One region of the Halalkalibacterium halodurans genome, then DNA from elsewhere that is predicted to be linked to it. Evidence: riboswitches for the same ligand, from Rfam matches in the RefSeq annotation. Region 1 holds a riboswitch; the other holds the start of a gene.
What was found. A riboswitch is a leader RNA that binds a small molecule or an ion and turns the genes downstream of it on or off. The one in region 1 is predicted to bind magnesium.
Positions count from the first base shown of each region.

Region 2: another riboswitch for magnesium. It lies ahead of mgtE (magnesium transporter); the one in region 1 lies ahead of FED51_RS16365 (MgtC/SapB family protein).

Region 1 is NZ_CP040441.1:3,351,484-3,359,410, forward strand. It holds gene FED51_RS16330 (VOC family protein) at 1-117, opposite strand, end outside; gene FED51_RS16335 (VOC family protein) at 136-504, opposite strand; gene FED51_RS16340 (VOC family protein) at 524-919, opposite strand; gene FED51_RS16345 (VOC family protein) at 945-1,319, opposite strand; gene FED51_RS16350 (RNA polymerase sigma factor) at 1,395-2,123, opposite strand; gene FED51_RS16355 (cysteine-rich CWC family protein) at 2,161-2,391, opposite strand; gene mgtE (magnesium transporter) at 2,710-4,074, opposite strand; gene FED51_RS16365 (MgtC/SapB family protein) at 4,094-4,792, opposite strand; M-box (ykoK) riboswitch at 4,946-5,109, opposite strand; gene FED51_RS21610 (hypothetical protein) at 5,290-5,418, shown strand; M-box (ykoK) riboswitch at 5,400-5,565, opposite strand; gene FED51_RS16370 (dicarboxylate/amino acid:cation symporter) at 5,655-6,797, opposite strand; gene tyrS (tyrosine--tRNA ligase) at 6,981-7,927, opposite strand, start outside.
Region 2 is NZ_CP040441.1:2,102,125-2,110,051, forward strand. It holds gene FED51_RS10275 (thioredoxin family protein) at 1-6, shown strand, start outside; gene FED51_RS10280 (GNAT family N-acetyltransferase) at 135-659, shown strand; gene FED51_RS10285 (YncE family protein) at 985-1,956, shown strand; gene FED51_RS10290 (response regulator transcription factor) at 1,953-2,642, shown strand; gene FED51_RS10295 (sensor histidine kinase) at 2,639-4,027, shown strand; M-box (ykoK) riboswitch at 4,169-4,334, shown strand; gene mgtE (magnesium transporter) at 4,551-5,918, shown strand; gene FED51_RS10305 (aminoglycoside phosphotransferase family protein) at 6,503-7,264, shown strand; gene FED51_RS10310 (PhzF family phenazine biosynthesis protein) at 7,293-7,927, shown strand, end outside.

The DNA.
Region 1 (7,927 bases):
CAAGTCCTCATCTTCACTATGCCAAATGAATTCCATACCTAGCACATCCGTATACCAACGAATCGCCCGATCCATCGACTTGACTGGGACGATCCCATAGATGATCTGTTGTAGCATAGAACTTCCCCCTTCGGATCACTTATCGACGATCACCCCAAACCGATTGCCATCCACATCGAAAAAATCAAAGCCTTCAATCGGCCCATGCTCATATATGTCAGTGACCTCAACACCTTTGTCCTTTAAGGATTGATGATAAGCTACTAAATCGTCCGTAGTAAAATTGTAGTAGCTGTTTTTGTACGTATCCGTTACCGTAAATTCAAGTGGTTGTTTCTCTTTCACCGTCACTAAACTTACATATTGCTTATGCTCCTCAAAATAAAAGTCTGCTCCCATCTCCTCTGGCCAAGTTCCCACATGATTTAACTCGAGCACATCTCGATAAAACGCAATCGACTTTTGCAAATGAACGACCGGTACGAACACAGCACCAATTCTCATCAGCAGCACCTCTCCTTTTTTATTCCTTCGGCCAGCCTTCCCAAATATAAGACCGATGTCCATCTAAATCTTTCACGATAAAGCTATAACCTCCCCCTTCTTTATAAACCATTTCCCCAACGGGTACGCCTTTATCTTTTAGGTCCGTATAAAAGGCATGAATGTCGTCGACGCGAAACGTTAACACCGCCTTCAGTTCCCCATTCTTATTTCGAAACGACAGATTGGGGACGTCGTCGCAACGAATTAACCCTAGCCCAATGCTACCATTCACGTTCAACCATGCTTCATCGTCGCCTTCTTGAAATGGAAAAGTAAACGCCAAACCAAGCATCGATTGATACCATTCGACTGCTTTTTCAAGATTGGAAACAGGCAATTGGATCACTGGAATGTCTAGTGCTTTTCTTGACATCTTTTTTCGTGTCCCCTTTCTTCGATCATGTGACGACCCCAAAATGATTTCCATCTAAATCGATTAGATCGAAGCCGCGAACCTTTCCATAATCGTGAATCTCGCCAACATTGGCACCTTTTGAGGAAAGAAGTTGGTGAGCCTTTTCTACATCATTCGTATGAAAGTTAAAATAGACATTCACCTCATAATCGTTCTGCGGAAACTTAGGTTGTTCGATGTCTTCACATGTCACGAGACAAAACGTCACTGTCCCATCGCCCACTTTTAACACATTGGCAGCTGGGCTATCCTCGTGAATCATTTCAAAGCCTAGCATCTCTTTGTACCAATCCGTTGCTTTTGCTAAGTGACGCACAGGTATGAAAATGCCGACACCGTAAAGTAAGTCTATGTTCATAAGCCCCTCCTTTTTTCCGTTCTACTCATATAAACGAAGGGATGAAGCAATACCTTACACCACATGGTAAAAAAATTATGTACAAATCATTAGCACATGACCGTCTGGATCAATCACTTGAAAACAAAGGGTGTAACCAATCGAACGCCCTTTTCTTACTTCAATCCCCGCCCGGCTTAGGGCGCAATAGGATTCATAGATAAGTCTCGGGTTTTTTGTACGAAACCCTTTGAGGAATTGTTCGAACATCGTGGAATCGATTTTTTCAGCACGAACCGATGGACCGATCTGCGGTTCCATATCTGAATAAGAGCGAACTTGTAAATAACGCTGGAGCTTTTTCTTCGCACGATGCAACGTCGTATACACGTTCGACTCAGATTCATTCATTAAGGTCGCCGTCTCTTTCGCGGTAAAAGCAAATACGTTAGATAGTAAAAGAGCAACGAATTGTTTTATTGTTAAATACTCCGCGAGCACTTCTAAAAGCTCTCGACTCTCATATTCTTCGTGAAAGTGTAGCTCCTGCATCACATCGTCTATTGGTTCAACCTGTAGCTGCCTTTTACGTTTTCTATCAATCCACGTATGTTTAATGATTCGATAGAAGAAGGTTTTCGTCATTTTTCGATCAGGTTGCTGTTTCATCGCTAGGTAGATTTTTATAAGGCTATCCTGAAATAAGTCCTCAGACTCCCATTTATTATGAGTTAACCGCTTACAATACCATTTCATCTCATAAAAAAATGGGGAGACTTTTTTCTCAAACTTCGACTCATCAAGAGGCTCCTGTTCATCTCTCATTTCTGCCTCACCCATTCCATCATTTTTTTAAAGGCACTTATTCTTTGTTTTTTGATTTTCTAAATTGTATGACACACTCTCTACAAATGCATGATTTCCCTACATGCTCTGGTGGAACTAAAAGAAAGATTCCATTCGGAAACACTTCGTCATTGCACCAGCAATCACCATATCCGCAGTTGTTTCCTTTGCCACAAATCGGGCAATGCTTGTTTTGTTCGCTCTTGGGCATGAGATTTCCCTGCTTTCTGTTCGAATCTTCTCTCATTATAAGAAATAAAGTGGTTGTAATCTATATGGAGCTTCTAGTAAATGAAAAACCAGGTAAAAGATCCACCTGGTTTTTGATTCAATATAAGAAATCACTAACAACATACCCAATATGAAATAAAAGGACGAAAATGAGCAGTGGTCCAAGGACGGATACGTACAGTGCCATCTGGCCATACCGAATGTTTTTATCTCTCCCGTACATCTTGCTTATGAGCACAATGGCTAGTGTTATCACGGCAACATAACAATCCCATCTGATGTAAATATTGTTTTTTCATATAAACGAACAAGAGGGGATTCCCCGTTGTTCGTTCTATAGATAGGTTGCTAGCGATGAAGCAATCGCAAAATAGAGGAGTAGACCGACTATGTCATTAATCGTTGTAATGAATGGGCCTGAAGCAACGGTAGGATCTATACGTAATTTATGAATAATGATCGGGATGATTGTGCCCGTCATTGTTGAGATGACGACCGTGCCAAAAAGCGCTGTTCCAACGATCAGCCCAAGAGCCATGTTGCCAAAGCCATAAAATTGAGCTAGCAACGCGGCAAAGAGTCCGCACACGATCCCCATAATAAGCCCGGTCAACAGCTCTCGTTTAATCATTCGTCGACACGTTGGATGTTTCAGCTTTTCTAAGGTTAACTGCCTGACGACAACCGCTAATGACTGCGTCCCTGTATTCCCTCCCATATCGGTTATGAGTGGGATGAAAATGGCAAGTAACGCAAGCTGGGCAAGTGTGTCTTCAAAGTGTTGAACGACGCTTGCAGTCGCCATCCCAAAAACCATTAATAGAAGAAGCCAAGGTAAACGTTTCATTGCTGCTTTGATTGGATGAACTTCTAGATTGATCGAACCCTTTGCCCCTGCCAGTTCCTCAAAATCTCCGGTTACTTCATCCTCCACAACGTCCATGACATCATCTACTGTCACGATCCCGATCATTTGATTGGTCTCTGTTGTGACGGGGATCGCGACAATGTCATAGTCACGTATCAGTTGTACAACCTCCCGCTGATCTGTATGGGGAAAAACAGAGATCACGTGCTTTTTCATTAGCTGTCGGACCGTTTCATGTAATGAAGAGGTTAAGACATCTTTTAACGAGAGGACACCCATCAGTTGATTGTTCTCGTTTACAACATAAAGGTAGTAGATCATTTCGGCATCTTTGCCCTCGGCGCGAAGCGTTTCGAATACATCTGCCACCGTTTTTTCTTGCTGAATGGTCAAATATTCAGTCGTCATCAAGGAACCAGCTGTCTTTTTCTCATAAGACATTAAACGCTTGATGGCATGGGCCTCCTGTTCATCCATACGATCTAAAAAATAGCCGGTCAAATGATTAGGAATCTCCTCAAAAAAGTCGGTCATATCGTCTGGTGCCATTTCTTCGAACATTTTAATCGTGTAAGACTCTTTCAGCTCTGTGACAATCTGTTTTTGTTGGTTCCGTTCCATCCCTCTAAATATAGGAGCAAACTCTTTCGGCCCAATCCATTCATACACTCGCTTCCGCTTTTGAACGTTCAACTCCGAGAAAATCTCCACTTGATCAATAGGATGTAATGCAAGAAAATCATCGCGAAATTTTTCTCGTTCTTGTTCTTTTAAATACATGTGTAAGTAAAAGGTATACTCTTCTCTGTTTTTGAAGTCCAGCATCATCATGAGAAATCCTCCTTTCCTTTTACAAATGTTCCACATCAACGGTGAGAACATGGTCGATCTTTTTGATGAGGTAATAAATTTCCGTCGTATATTGTTTTTCTGGAGCCGATAAAATCAGTTCCACTTGCTGATTACCGTTCTCTAAATCTTTTAATTTCAGATGGCGAATGCGGATGTCGCTCCCTTTTTTAGCCATGCTCGTTTTTCGTTCAATCGATTGGATTAGTTCCGTCATTCTCATATTCGGCTCCATGACCATCTTGACCGCCACATCTCGTTGCCGAAGAGAAGAAGGCCCCACTTTTTTCACGAGTTGAGGAAAGACATTTATCGCTAGCATTAAAAGGACTACCATATACCCTGCTTCAATGTAGAAGCCTGCGCCAACAGCAATTCCTAATCCTGACGCTGCCCAAATCATTGCAGCTGTCGTCAGACCGGAAATGACATCATTTCGTTTTCTTAAAATAACTCCCGCCCCTAAAAAACCGACACCGCTCACAATTTGCGCCGCTAAGCGCATTGGATCCATATTATTAAACATCGGGGTCGCAAACCTGTGAAACGATTCGACCGACACGATCGTTACTAGACAGCTGGCAACACAAATGACCATGCTCGTCTTTAATCCTAAAGGTTTGTGCTTTAACTGACGGTCAATACCAATCAATAATCCGAAAAATAATGCGATGCTTAATTTCATTAACAGTTCTGTCATTTCGTTCACCTGCTTTCCTCACTTATGGTTAGAAAAATGTTTTATAGCAAAAACCGTTGTTCGTCACAAAAGCTAAACTTCCTTAAAGTGCAAAAAGCCTACCTTCTACAAATAAAGGTAGGCTCCCCAAACACACTCATCTTCTATGAGCGAGATTCCCTTCATTCGTAGAGCTTTAGCACTGTATGGCATAGGACATTGCCAGCTACATTAAAAATCACCTTATGTCGATGATTTCTGTTGACCCATTGGCGTCTCTGGACGTTTTTGGGCAGCAGCATATCTCCATACAGGAGCCTCACCTAACGAAGTGGTTGTACGTATTTACTTGTCCGCTATCATCGAAAAGGCAGCGATGGTTACCGTTGCGCCAATTGAGATAAACATGTTCCCTTGATCATGTGACTCACTGTCCATCTCTTACCACCTCCACTGCTTCTAAGAAAGGGATAGCTCAAAATAAAAATCACCCTCATACGAATGAAGGTGATTACGTCATGTTTCCATTGTTCAAAAAACGAAAGCCTGATGCCAAGACGATCATAAGAAACGCACACTATAATCGTAAAGATGCCCCTTTATCGGGCATAGCGATGGCAATGGCCACTGTTGTCCCCCATTCGTAGAGCTTTAGCACTGTGCGGCATAGGAATCATCCAGCTACATTAAAAATCACCTTATGTCGATGATTTCTGTTGACCCATTGGCGTCTTTGGACGTTTTTGGGCAGCAGCGTATCTCCAGCACAGGAGCCTCACCTAACGAAGACATTTATGAAATTTTTTACAACTCATAGACTACATGAAGATATTTTACCTGTCAATAGGCGAAAAGCCGGAGGATTGCATTCCTCCAGCTCTCTTTACCCTTTATTGGATATTTTATCGATAAACAAGGCGATCGCGCCATCTCCTGTCACATTGGTTGCTGTGCCAAAGCTATCTTGGGCCATATAAAGAGCAATCATTAAACCGATAGCTGCCTCACTAAAGCCGAGCATCGAGGCTAACACTCCCGTGGCGGCCATTACAGCTCCTCCAGGAACGCCTGGTGCTGCGATCATGATGACTCCTAGCATTGCGATGACGGGGAGCATTGTGAAATAAGTTGGTGTCGCAAGCCCCTCCATCACCATCATGACTGCTAATGAGCAGCTGACGATCGTAATCGTACTCCCTGATAAATGAATCGTTGCACATAACGGGATCGAGAAGTTGGCAATATCTTCTTTGATCCCATTTTGTTTTGCTTGCCTTAATGTAACTGGAATCGTAGCCGCACTACTCATCGTACCTAAGCCGGTAAAATAAGCTGGGAGCATTGTTTTCAACAGAGCGAATGGATTTCGGCCAATATAGGAACCAGCCGCGACATATTGAATCGTAATCCAGACCCAATGAGTGAGAATCGCGACCACTAACACGACGCCAAATACTTGCAATGTGGCAAAGACGGTTCCTTCTGCCGCAATCCCTGCAAAAATACCAGCGATGTAAAAAGGCAATAACGGAATGATCGCTTTCACAATGATTAACTCAACAACTGCTTTTCCTTCATCAAAAAAACGGATCAAGGTATCGCTTTTCAACATCGTCATACTTATACCGAAAGCAAATGCTAAAACTAATGCAGTCACTACACCCATGATCGGTGCAATTTCAAAATCAATAAAACTTGCCAGACTAGCCCCTTCCTCTGGAACGCCTCCATCTTTTGCGACATACGGCATGACAAATGAGGCCACAAAGAATGCTAACGTGCCCGCTAGTAGTGTAGATACATAAGCTGTTCCTACCGTAAGACCAACCATCTTCCCTGAACCATTTCCTAACTTCGTCACCCCTGAAGCAATAAAAAACAAAATAATGAGCGGGATCATAAAGCGAATAAACTGACCGAGAATCACCTCAACGGTTAAAAAGATCCGTGTGATCCAATCAACTCCTAGGAGACCGACGATAATTCCGACAATGATTCCTGCAAGTAACTTGAGAATAAGCTTCATGCTCCATTCCCTCCTCTATTGATTAAGCGAAAAACGTTTCTCTTCCCCTGTCCCTTACCATAGCGTAAGCTTTTCTGCCTCTCTCCATGAAAGGCTTTTCTATTTCTATATTTTCCACTTACCAAAAACATTCATATTGTTCTGACATCGGTAGAAGAAGGGAAGCAAATGTCCCCTTTCTTTTTACCGAACAAGCTTTTTAAATTTCCGTTTGCCCACTTGTACGATGAGGCCATCCTCTATTTCCACTTGTAACTGGACGTCTTCGACTTTTTCACCGTTAAGCTTCACTCCGCCATTTTGCACCATTCGCCGTGCTTCACCTTTTGATGGCAATAAATCGAGGGTCACAAGCAAGTCCACAATCCAAACAGGGGATTCGCCATCCCACTTCACTTCTGGAATGTCCGTTGGCAAATCTCGCTTTTGGAAGACCGTTTTAAAGTAATTTACGGCTTCTTCAGCTTCCTTTTCGCCATGATACATTCGAACAAGCGTAGCGCCAAGCTTCATTTTCGCATCGCGTGGATGGACACTTCCATCTTCTAGGCCTTTTGCGATCGCTTTTACTTCATCCATTGATAAATCGGTCGCTAACTCATAGTATTTCACCATGAGCTCATCTGGAATCGACATGGCCTTTCCAAAAATTTCATTTGGCGCCTCATCAATACCAATGTAATTGTTTAAGGATTTAGACATTTTTCGTTCTCCATCCAATCCTTCGATTAACGGCATCGTGATCGCAACTTGCTTATCGTTTCCATAAGCTTCTTGAAGCATGCGCCCCATCAACAGGTTGAACTTTTGATCCGTTCCGCCTATTTCAATATCCGACTCTAACGCTACCGAGTCATACCCTTGCATGAGCGGGTAGAAAAACTCATGGATGGAAATAGGCTGACCTGACTTGTATCGCTTTTCAAAGTCATCCCGTTCAAGCATCCGAGCGACGGTCATTTGACTCGCAAGCTTAATGACATCTTCAAAGTTAAGCGCGCTTAACCATTTTGAATTATAATGTAACGTTGCTTTTTCCATATCTAAAATTTTTCCGTACTGCTCCACATACGTCCGAGCATTCGCTTTCACTTGCTCATCGGTTAACTGCTTTCTCGTCTCAGATTTAC
Region 2 (7,927 bases), 1.2 Mb from region 1:
GATTAACGATGTGGAAAAAGGGCTGGGACAGAACACAGTGAATAAGAGTGGCACTTTCACCGCCGGTGAGTGCCACTCTTATTTTTCTGGTGTTTTGTAGTTTGAAGAAACCATTCAAAGGAAGGAGAAGGGTCATGCTCCTTGAGACACCTGAGCTTCGCCTACGCAAAACAACAACGGAGGACCTAGCGTTTGTTTTAAAGTTAGAAGCGATCGAGGAAAATAAACGATATATTATTCCGTGGGATGAAAGAAAGCATCAACAGACCTTGGAAGATCGAGATTGTCTACACCTTATGATTGAAAGTAAAAAAGCAGGAAAAACGGTCGGCTACGTCATTCTCCACGGTGTACACAATGAAAATGATAGCATTGAGCTTGTTAGACTTACGATCCATGACAAGGAAAAAGGGTTTGGACAACAGGTGCTTAGTCTAATGAAACAATGGGTTTTTACAGAGGCAAAGGCCAACCGATTATGGCTTGATGTGAAGACAAACAATGCTCGTGCAATGCACGTATATGAAAAGCAAGGATTTGTCCTAGAAGGGACACTTCGAGAATGTTTAAAAAGTAAATATGGTTTCGAATCCTTGAATGTGATGAGCGTATTAAAGAGTGAATACGAGGAAGAACAGAAGAAAAAAGAACTACTATGAAAAAAATAATCTTAAATTGTTACCTGCTAGGAATGATAAACTTCACTTGCGCTTTTGGTATTGTTTAAATTTATTGTAAAAAGAACGCATGAAGTGTTTAAGTCAAAGCAGCAGTCAAGTATTCATTTCAATGGTGCAAAACGTAAAGCTCGTTCCAAGCTGGACGATTGTTTCGACCTAACGAAAAAAGACAGTATACTGTTGAGACCGTTGTTTTAACAGGTCATAGGAAGAAAGCAAGGTTTTCTAAAAGACTTCAAATTTTTTTCACAATCTAGTGGTAGAATAACAAACAGAGTGAGTTTATGACGAAGGAGAAACATGAATGAACCAGAGCCGATTGATTTGTTTCGTTGCACTGCTGTTTATGTTGAGTGGGTGCCAAGGAAAACATGTGACGATTCCAGAAGAAGATGGTCCTATGGTCGTCGTCTCCCATATAAAAGAATCGACCTTTTCCTTTATTAGCAAAAACAAGATGGAGTTGCTAGAAACCGAGGAAAGTCCCTATCCATTGACCGCGATGGTGGACATCGAGGGTGGACATATTGTGGTTACAAGTCAAACGGAAGACACGCTTTTTTTATTTGATACGGTTCAAGGGAAGATCCTGCCGTTTATAACGCTAAATAAAGGCTTAACCGTGATGGAATTTGATCGAGCCAAACGGATGCTATTTGTCGCTGATACGTTAAATGATGAAATCATCCAAATTGATGTGGACAAACGAGAGGTACAGACGCGGATCGCAATCGATTGTTCACCAACGGATCTGCAAGTAATCGATGATCTGTTATTTATTTTGAGCAGTGAGACAAGTACGGTCTTTATCTACGATATGCGATCGGAAACGATGATCCAATCATTTTCGGTTACCGAACGACCAGCAGGGATGTTTTATGATGGATCTCATCTATGGATCGGTGGACATGGGCCTTACGGGGATTTAAACAAACGAATCTTCGCGTATAACATAAAAACAGGTGTAATTGATCAGGAAGTTGAAGTGGGCCTAATGCCAATTACGATTTATCAAGACCAGCACGACACCTATGTATACGTTCTCTGCCATGGAGATGATGCTTTGTACAAAGTAGATCTAGACGCAAAGCGTGTCGAGGCATCCCTCTCAGTTGGTCATAATCCTTATTATCTAAAAGGGGACGGCGATCATTTGTACGTGAGCAATTTGGACGATGATACTTTTTCCATCATTGAACGAACAACATTTCAGGTAGTAAATGAGATTAATGTGCCAGCAGGGCCTTACGCCATTGTTTTGGAGGAAGAAGAATGAACAAGCGGCATAACATTTTGATTGTAGATGATGAACTAGATCTACGCGAACTCGTAACGTCCTATTTACGAAAAGAAGGGTTTGCTGTTTATACAGCAGAGACGGGAGATGAAGCAATCAAACGGCTTGAACAGGAGCCAATGGATCTTGTCGTCCTTGATGTCATGATGGATGAAATGGACGGCTTTACTGCTTGTAAAGAAATCCGTGCGTTTTCGCAAATACCGATTATTATGTTGACAGCAAGAGGTGGAGAAGACGACAAAGTCATGGGCTTACAAATCGGAGCCGATGATTACATTGTCAAACCGTTTAGTCCCCGTGAGCTCGTCGCCCGAATCGAAGTTGCCTTGCGAAGAACGCAAGGAATCCAGCAAGTGGATGATACCGGATATCGCTTCAACGAGCTTCGCATCCAGCCTAGCGGTCGCAAGGTGTTTGTGAATGGTCAAGAGATCTCACTAACAAAAAAAGAGTACGATTTGCTAGTTTTTCTATTGGAACATCGTGGACGTGTGTTTACACGAGAGCATCTCCATGACCGCTTGTGGGGAATGGATACCCAGCAAGGGACGCTTCGGACAGTTGATACTCACATCAAAACGTTACGCTTAAAACTAAAGCCAGCTGATCGATTCATCAAAACCGTTTGGGGTGTCGGGTATAAGTTCGAGGTAGACTCATGAAAAATTGGTCGATCAAAGCAAAAGTATGGAGCGCTATATTCGCAATCATCGTCGCCGTTAGTGTTGGCGCCCTTTCGATGACATTTTTCCTTTATGAACGACTTTATATCGACAAGCAGATCGATCGTTTATTCATGGAAGGGCAAGAGCTTCGCACTGTATATGCGGAGCATGGAGCGAATGACTATTTTTTCGAACGGATTCAATGGGCAAACGACAGCAAAGAGCTCACGCTAACTTATACAGAGGATCCGATGCAGCTTGGGAGTGGCTCACCATTTGAACCTTTTGCAAATGAACATTTGATCACGTTTGACGAAAGACAGCAGCTGCTAGAAGGGGAAACGGTCGTCATGATACGGGAGAATGCGTACTTTGAGCAAAAAATTCTCGGGGTAGCGATCCCTTTATTTGACAATGAACAACTCGCTGGAGCGTTATTTTTTTCGCTGCCGCTATCCGATGTGTATGAGCCGTTTTTAAACGTAGGAAAAATACTATTGCTTTCTTTAAGCGTCATCATCTTGCTGATTATCCTAATCGGTAAAAAGGTTGTGAACCATGTGGTTACCCCACTGACCGACATGAAAGAAGCAGCGATTCAGATGGCGAAGGGGGATTTTTCGTTACGTATTTCTTCAACAAGAAGTCGAAAGGACGAGATAGGTCAACTGGCTGAATCCTTTAATACGTTATCGTCATCCCTCGAACGAGTGGAAGAAAAGCGGCGGGAGTTTCTTGCTGATGTGTCTCATGAGCTGCGTACGCCGCTTAGTTATATGAAAGGTTACGCAGAGGGTGTAGAGGAAGGAGTGATTGATCCGAGCAAAGGGCTTTCCATCATTCAAAAGGAAGCAAACCGATTGGAGCGACTCGTTAATGACTTATTGGATTTGGCTCAACTAGAAGGGGAGTCCTATGTGATGAAGGATGAACCGATTGCATTCGCCCAGCTAGTCTATGAGGTAGTGGAGCAATTTCGCTATCTCGCAGCGCAAAAAAGGCTTCAGGTCCACTTAGATCTAGATGAGGATGTCATTATTTCAGGAGATCCTGATCGGATCGAGCAAGTCATTCGCAATCTGTTAGATAATGCGATCAAATACGCACATGAAGAGACAACAATCTCACTTACGATAGGGCGTGAAGGAAGCAGGGCCCAATTTATTCTTTCGGATCAAGGGATCGGCATTCCCGAGGACAAGCTCGCTCTTGTGTTCGAACGTTTTTATCGTGTAAATAAATCTCGGTCTCGGAAAAAGGGCGGGACGGGATTAGGCTTGGCGATCGCCTCACAAATTATTAAAAAGCATGGGGGCACCATAGACATCACTTCACAGGAACTAAAAGGGACGACCGTAACGATTACATTGAAAACGTTATAAAGGCCTTGCACGATTTACAAGAGAAAACATACGATAAAGCAGTGAAAAAAATTAACTTTTTTATGATGAAGCTTGCCTATAGTTTAAAAAATATTGTTGACAGGTAAAAAATAAACGTGTTACATTCAAACATGTAAATTGAATCATCCTCGTTAGGTGAGGCTCCTGTGCTGGAGATACGCTGCTGCCCAAAAACGTCCAAAGACGCCAATGGGTCAACAGAAACCATCGACATAAGGTGGTTTTTAACGTAGCTGGCTTCGTCCTATGCCGCACAGTGCTAAAGCTCTACGAATGGAGGAGTTTGGTGATCATTAGTCATGCTTTTTTTGTGTTGCTCATGTTGACACCTTCCATTCGTGGAGGGTGTTTTTTGTTTAAATTTCAAGGAGGTGAGGCACGATGGATAGTAGTCCTGAACCCAGCCTGATGCCATCAATCCAGACAACTGAATTAAGGAAGGCAGGCGTGCCTTACTCTCTTAGAGGCATGTTCTTCCTTTCATAAAAAAGGAGGAATTTAAATGGTAAGATTAACAAAACAAACAAGAGATGATTATATTCGAACTGTGGTTGATGTTATTACATCGAAAAAGATCGAGAGATTTCGTGAACTGTTTTTAGATCTACACCCGACCGATCAAGCGGATCTATACTTATTGCTTGATGCGGAGGATCGTCAGTTTGTCTACGCTGCTTTAACGCCAGAAGAAATGGCGGAAGTGTTCAAGCAGTTAGATGTCAGCGAACAAAAAGAGCTCATTTTAGAGTTGGATCGTGAATACTCTACTGCGATGCTTAATGATATGTACGCCGATGATGCGGCCAATTTTTTAGCAGAGATTGATCAAGTGAAGGCACAAGAAATTTTAGTGGCGATGAATAAAAAGGAAGCAAGCGAGATCAAGGAGCTTATGTCCTATCCACCGGAGACGGCTGGAGCGATTATGACGAAAGAATTTATTGTCCTTCGCTCGACCGATACGGCTGCTGACGTCATCGACCATTTGCGAAAAGAAGGCCCTGATGCGGAAACGATCTATTATTTATATGTAGTGGATGAACAGAAAAAACTCGTTGGCGTTGTGTCGTTACGGGATTTGATAACCGCCCCATCGGATCAAACCATTGAAACGATTATGAGCACTCGCGTAGTTTCTGTTTTGGTAGGTGAGGACCAAGAAGACGTGGCAAAATTAATTAAGAAATACGATTTCCTCGCAGCACCTGTCGTTACAGAGCAAGGGACATTAGTTGGAATTGTGACGGTTGATGACATTATCGATGTACTAGAGGAGGAAACAGAAGAAGACTTTGGAGAAATGGCCGCTGCTAGAGGCTCGATGGATACCAACATTTCTGCCTTTACAGCTGCAAGAAAACGGGCACCATGGATCATTATGCTGATGTTTTTAGGCCTCATTACCGCAGAAGTGATCGGTCAATTCGAAGAAACGTTGGAAGCTGTCATTCTTTTATCTGTCTTTATCCCGCTCATTATGGATTCAGCTGGAAATACGGGAACACAGGCTTTGGCGGTTGTTGTTCGTGGATTAGCTGTTGGAACAGTAGACCGATCCACCGTTGGTAAAATGCTGAAGCGAGAGTTTGGAACCGGCATTATGCTCGGAATCATGTGTGCCGTAACCCTTTTAATCGTCATTCCTTTCCTTTATGGAAGCTTCGTGTTAGCGGGAATCGTCGGTGTTTCGTTACTATTGACATTAAGTGTCGCGACAATGGTAGGAGCCACAATCCCTCTCATCATTAATAAACTAAAAATTGACCCAGCGGTTGCATCAGGGCCGTTCATTACGACCTTGAATGACATTCTTGGCCTTTTCATCTATTTTTCGATCGCAACCGCATTGCTTCAATATTTGCCGCAATAACGTAAAAGGTGCTGCCTCAAAAGTCTATCTTTAGAGGCAGCTTTTCTGATTCGTTTAAAATCGCGACTTGGCGGACGCTTTCACCAAAAGCACAAGTGCAACCATCGACTCACGCACATCTTGTTTGCATTCGTTGTGTTTTCTTTGCCGCGGGCAACGCTCCAGCTTCCTTGTTTGCTTTTCCCGAAGGAGTCGCCGCCTGTCTCTCGTTCGACTCCCATTAACGCGCGAGAGAACATACAAAAAAATTGCCCGATCGTTCTTATAAGGAATGACATGAAAAGTGTGAGATTCTAGACCTTTTCAAGAAGTTGTATGGTTCCCACTTTAACAATCCTCAGCTCAGCATTGCTTAAAACGGATGATTTTTATAATGAATTGTCATACAATAGAAAGGGAGTTGGTAAAAAACAACAGATCTAGGCGGGAGTACATTTGTATGCTAAGAGAATCTTGCCGCGAGGGTGTGTCGATCGTAGGAAAGGTCAATTGACACGAACGTGAATCTGGATATTCGATTGCTTTACGAAAAAGCTGACAAATACCTTCAAAATGTTAAAGGCAAGATAAAAGGAGAGGGTGATATGAACGAACAAATCATCGAGGATTTGTCGAGTCCGTGGTCAGGTAATACGGTTCACTTAGTCACGGTAGACGGGAGTCAATTGATTAAAAAGCAATACCGAAAAAAAGAAGGGTATTTACGAGAAGTGCATGCGCTACGTACTGTCCCTCAAGCCATTTGTCCTTCTCTCGTGGATGCATATGAGCAGCTGACATACGAGCCGCTACAGAAAAACATCCAAGCGGCTGACTTAGACGAAATTATTGGAAGCTTATTACGTGAACTTCATCAACATACTGTTCAAAAGCCAAGCGTGTTTGACCCTGGAAATGGTGTAACGAAAGAAACCTGGCTTGATTACCTTGAATCGTTTGCACCGAATTGGCTCCAGACGATTGGAACAGAAAAATATGAGTCTATGTATTGGTCGGCTATCAATTCCGTCCGAGCAGCCTACGATAGAAATCAAAGAGCACTTTGTCTCATCCATCGCGATGCTAGGCTTGCAAATGTTGGAGAGGGAAGTGATGGTCGTTTTCTTTTCCTAGATTTTGAGCTAGCGATCATTGGGGACCCGTTGTGGGATGTGGCTCGGTATCTTATTCAATCCGTTCATTCTGAAACAACGTTTCTTAAAGCATACGAATTTGATCACACGGAGATAGAAGTGTTGCAAGCCTACAAAAAGCTTTATGCGATGAGCTTTATGAACTATTTAATAAAAAACAAGCAAGCAGACACTCTTGATTTTAAAAAATGCGTAAACGTATTGACCAATTGAACAGTCGATGAAATAAAAGGAGGATGAGATGAGATCAATCAAAGTAGAACATTACGAAGCATTTAGTACAGTACCATCGAAAGGAAATCCTGCTGGAATCGTTTTAGACGGGGAGGGCTTGACTGATTCGGATAGGCAAAAAATCGCGAAGGAAGTAGGTTTTAATGAAACTGCCTTCCCGCTTCCATCCGAACGAGCAGATGTAAACATTCGGTTCTTTACACCAGGTCACGAAATAAATCTTTGTGGACATGCCACAATGGCAACGATCTATGCGTTAAAGACGAAAGGATTACTTCCAGATCGAGACGAGATCACGATTGAAACGAAAGCAGGCATTTTGCCCATTCGGCTGAGCATAGATGTAGATCGTTCGATGATGATTACGATGAAGCAAGCCGCACCTCAGCTTCGAGCATTTAGTGGATCACGATCGGAATTGGCCGCTTCGCTTGCCCTTGAAGAAAAGGATCTCCATGAGGAGCTACCAGTAGTCTATGGTAGCACTGGTACGTGGACCTTACTGATTCCGATTAAAAAGCTCGATGCTTTTAAGCGAATGCAGCCAAACAATCAACATTTCCCTCATATTTTGCAAGAAATGCCTCGCGCCTCTGTCCATCCGTTTTGTTTAGAAACGTATGACCAAGAGGCCGATATGCA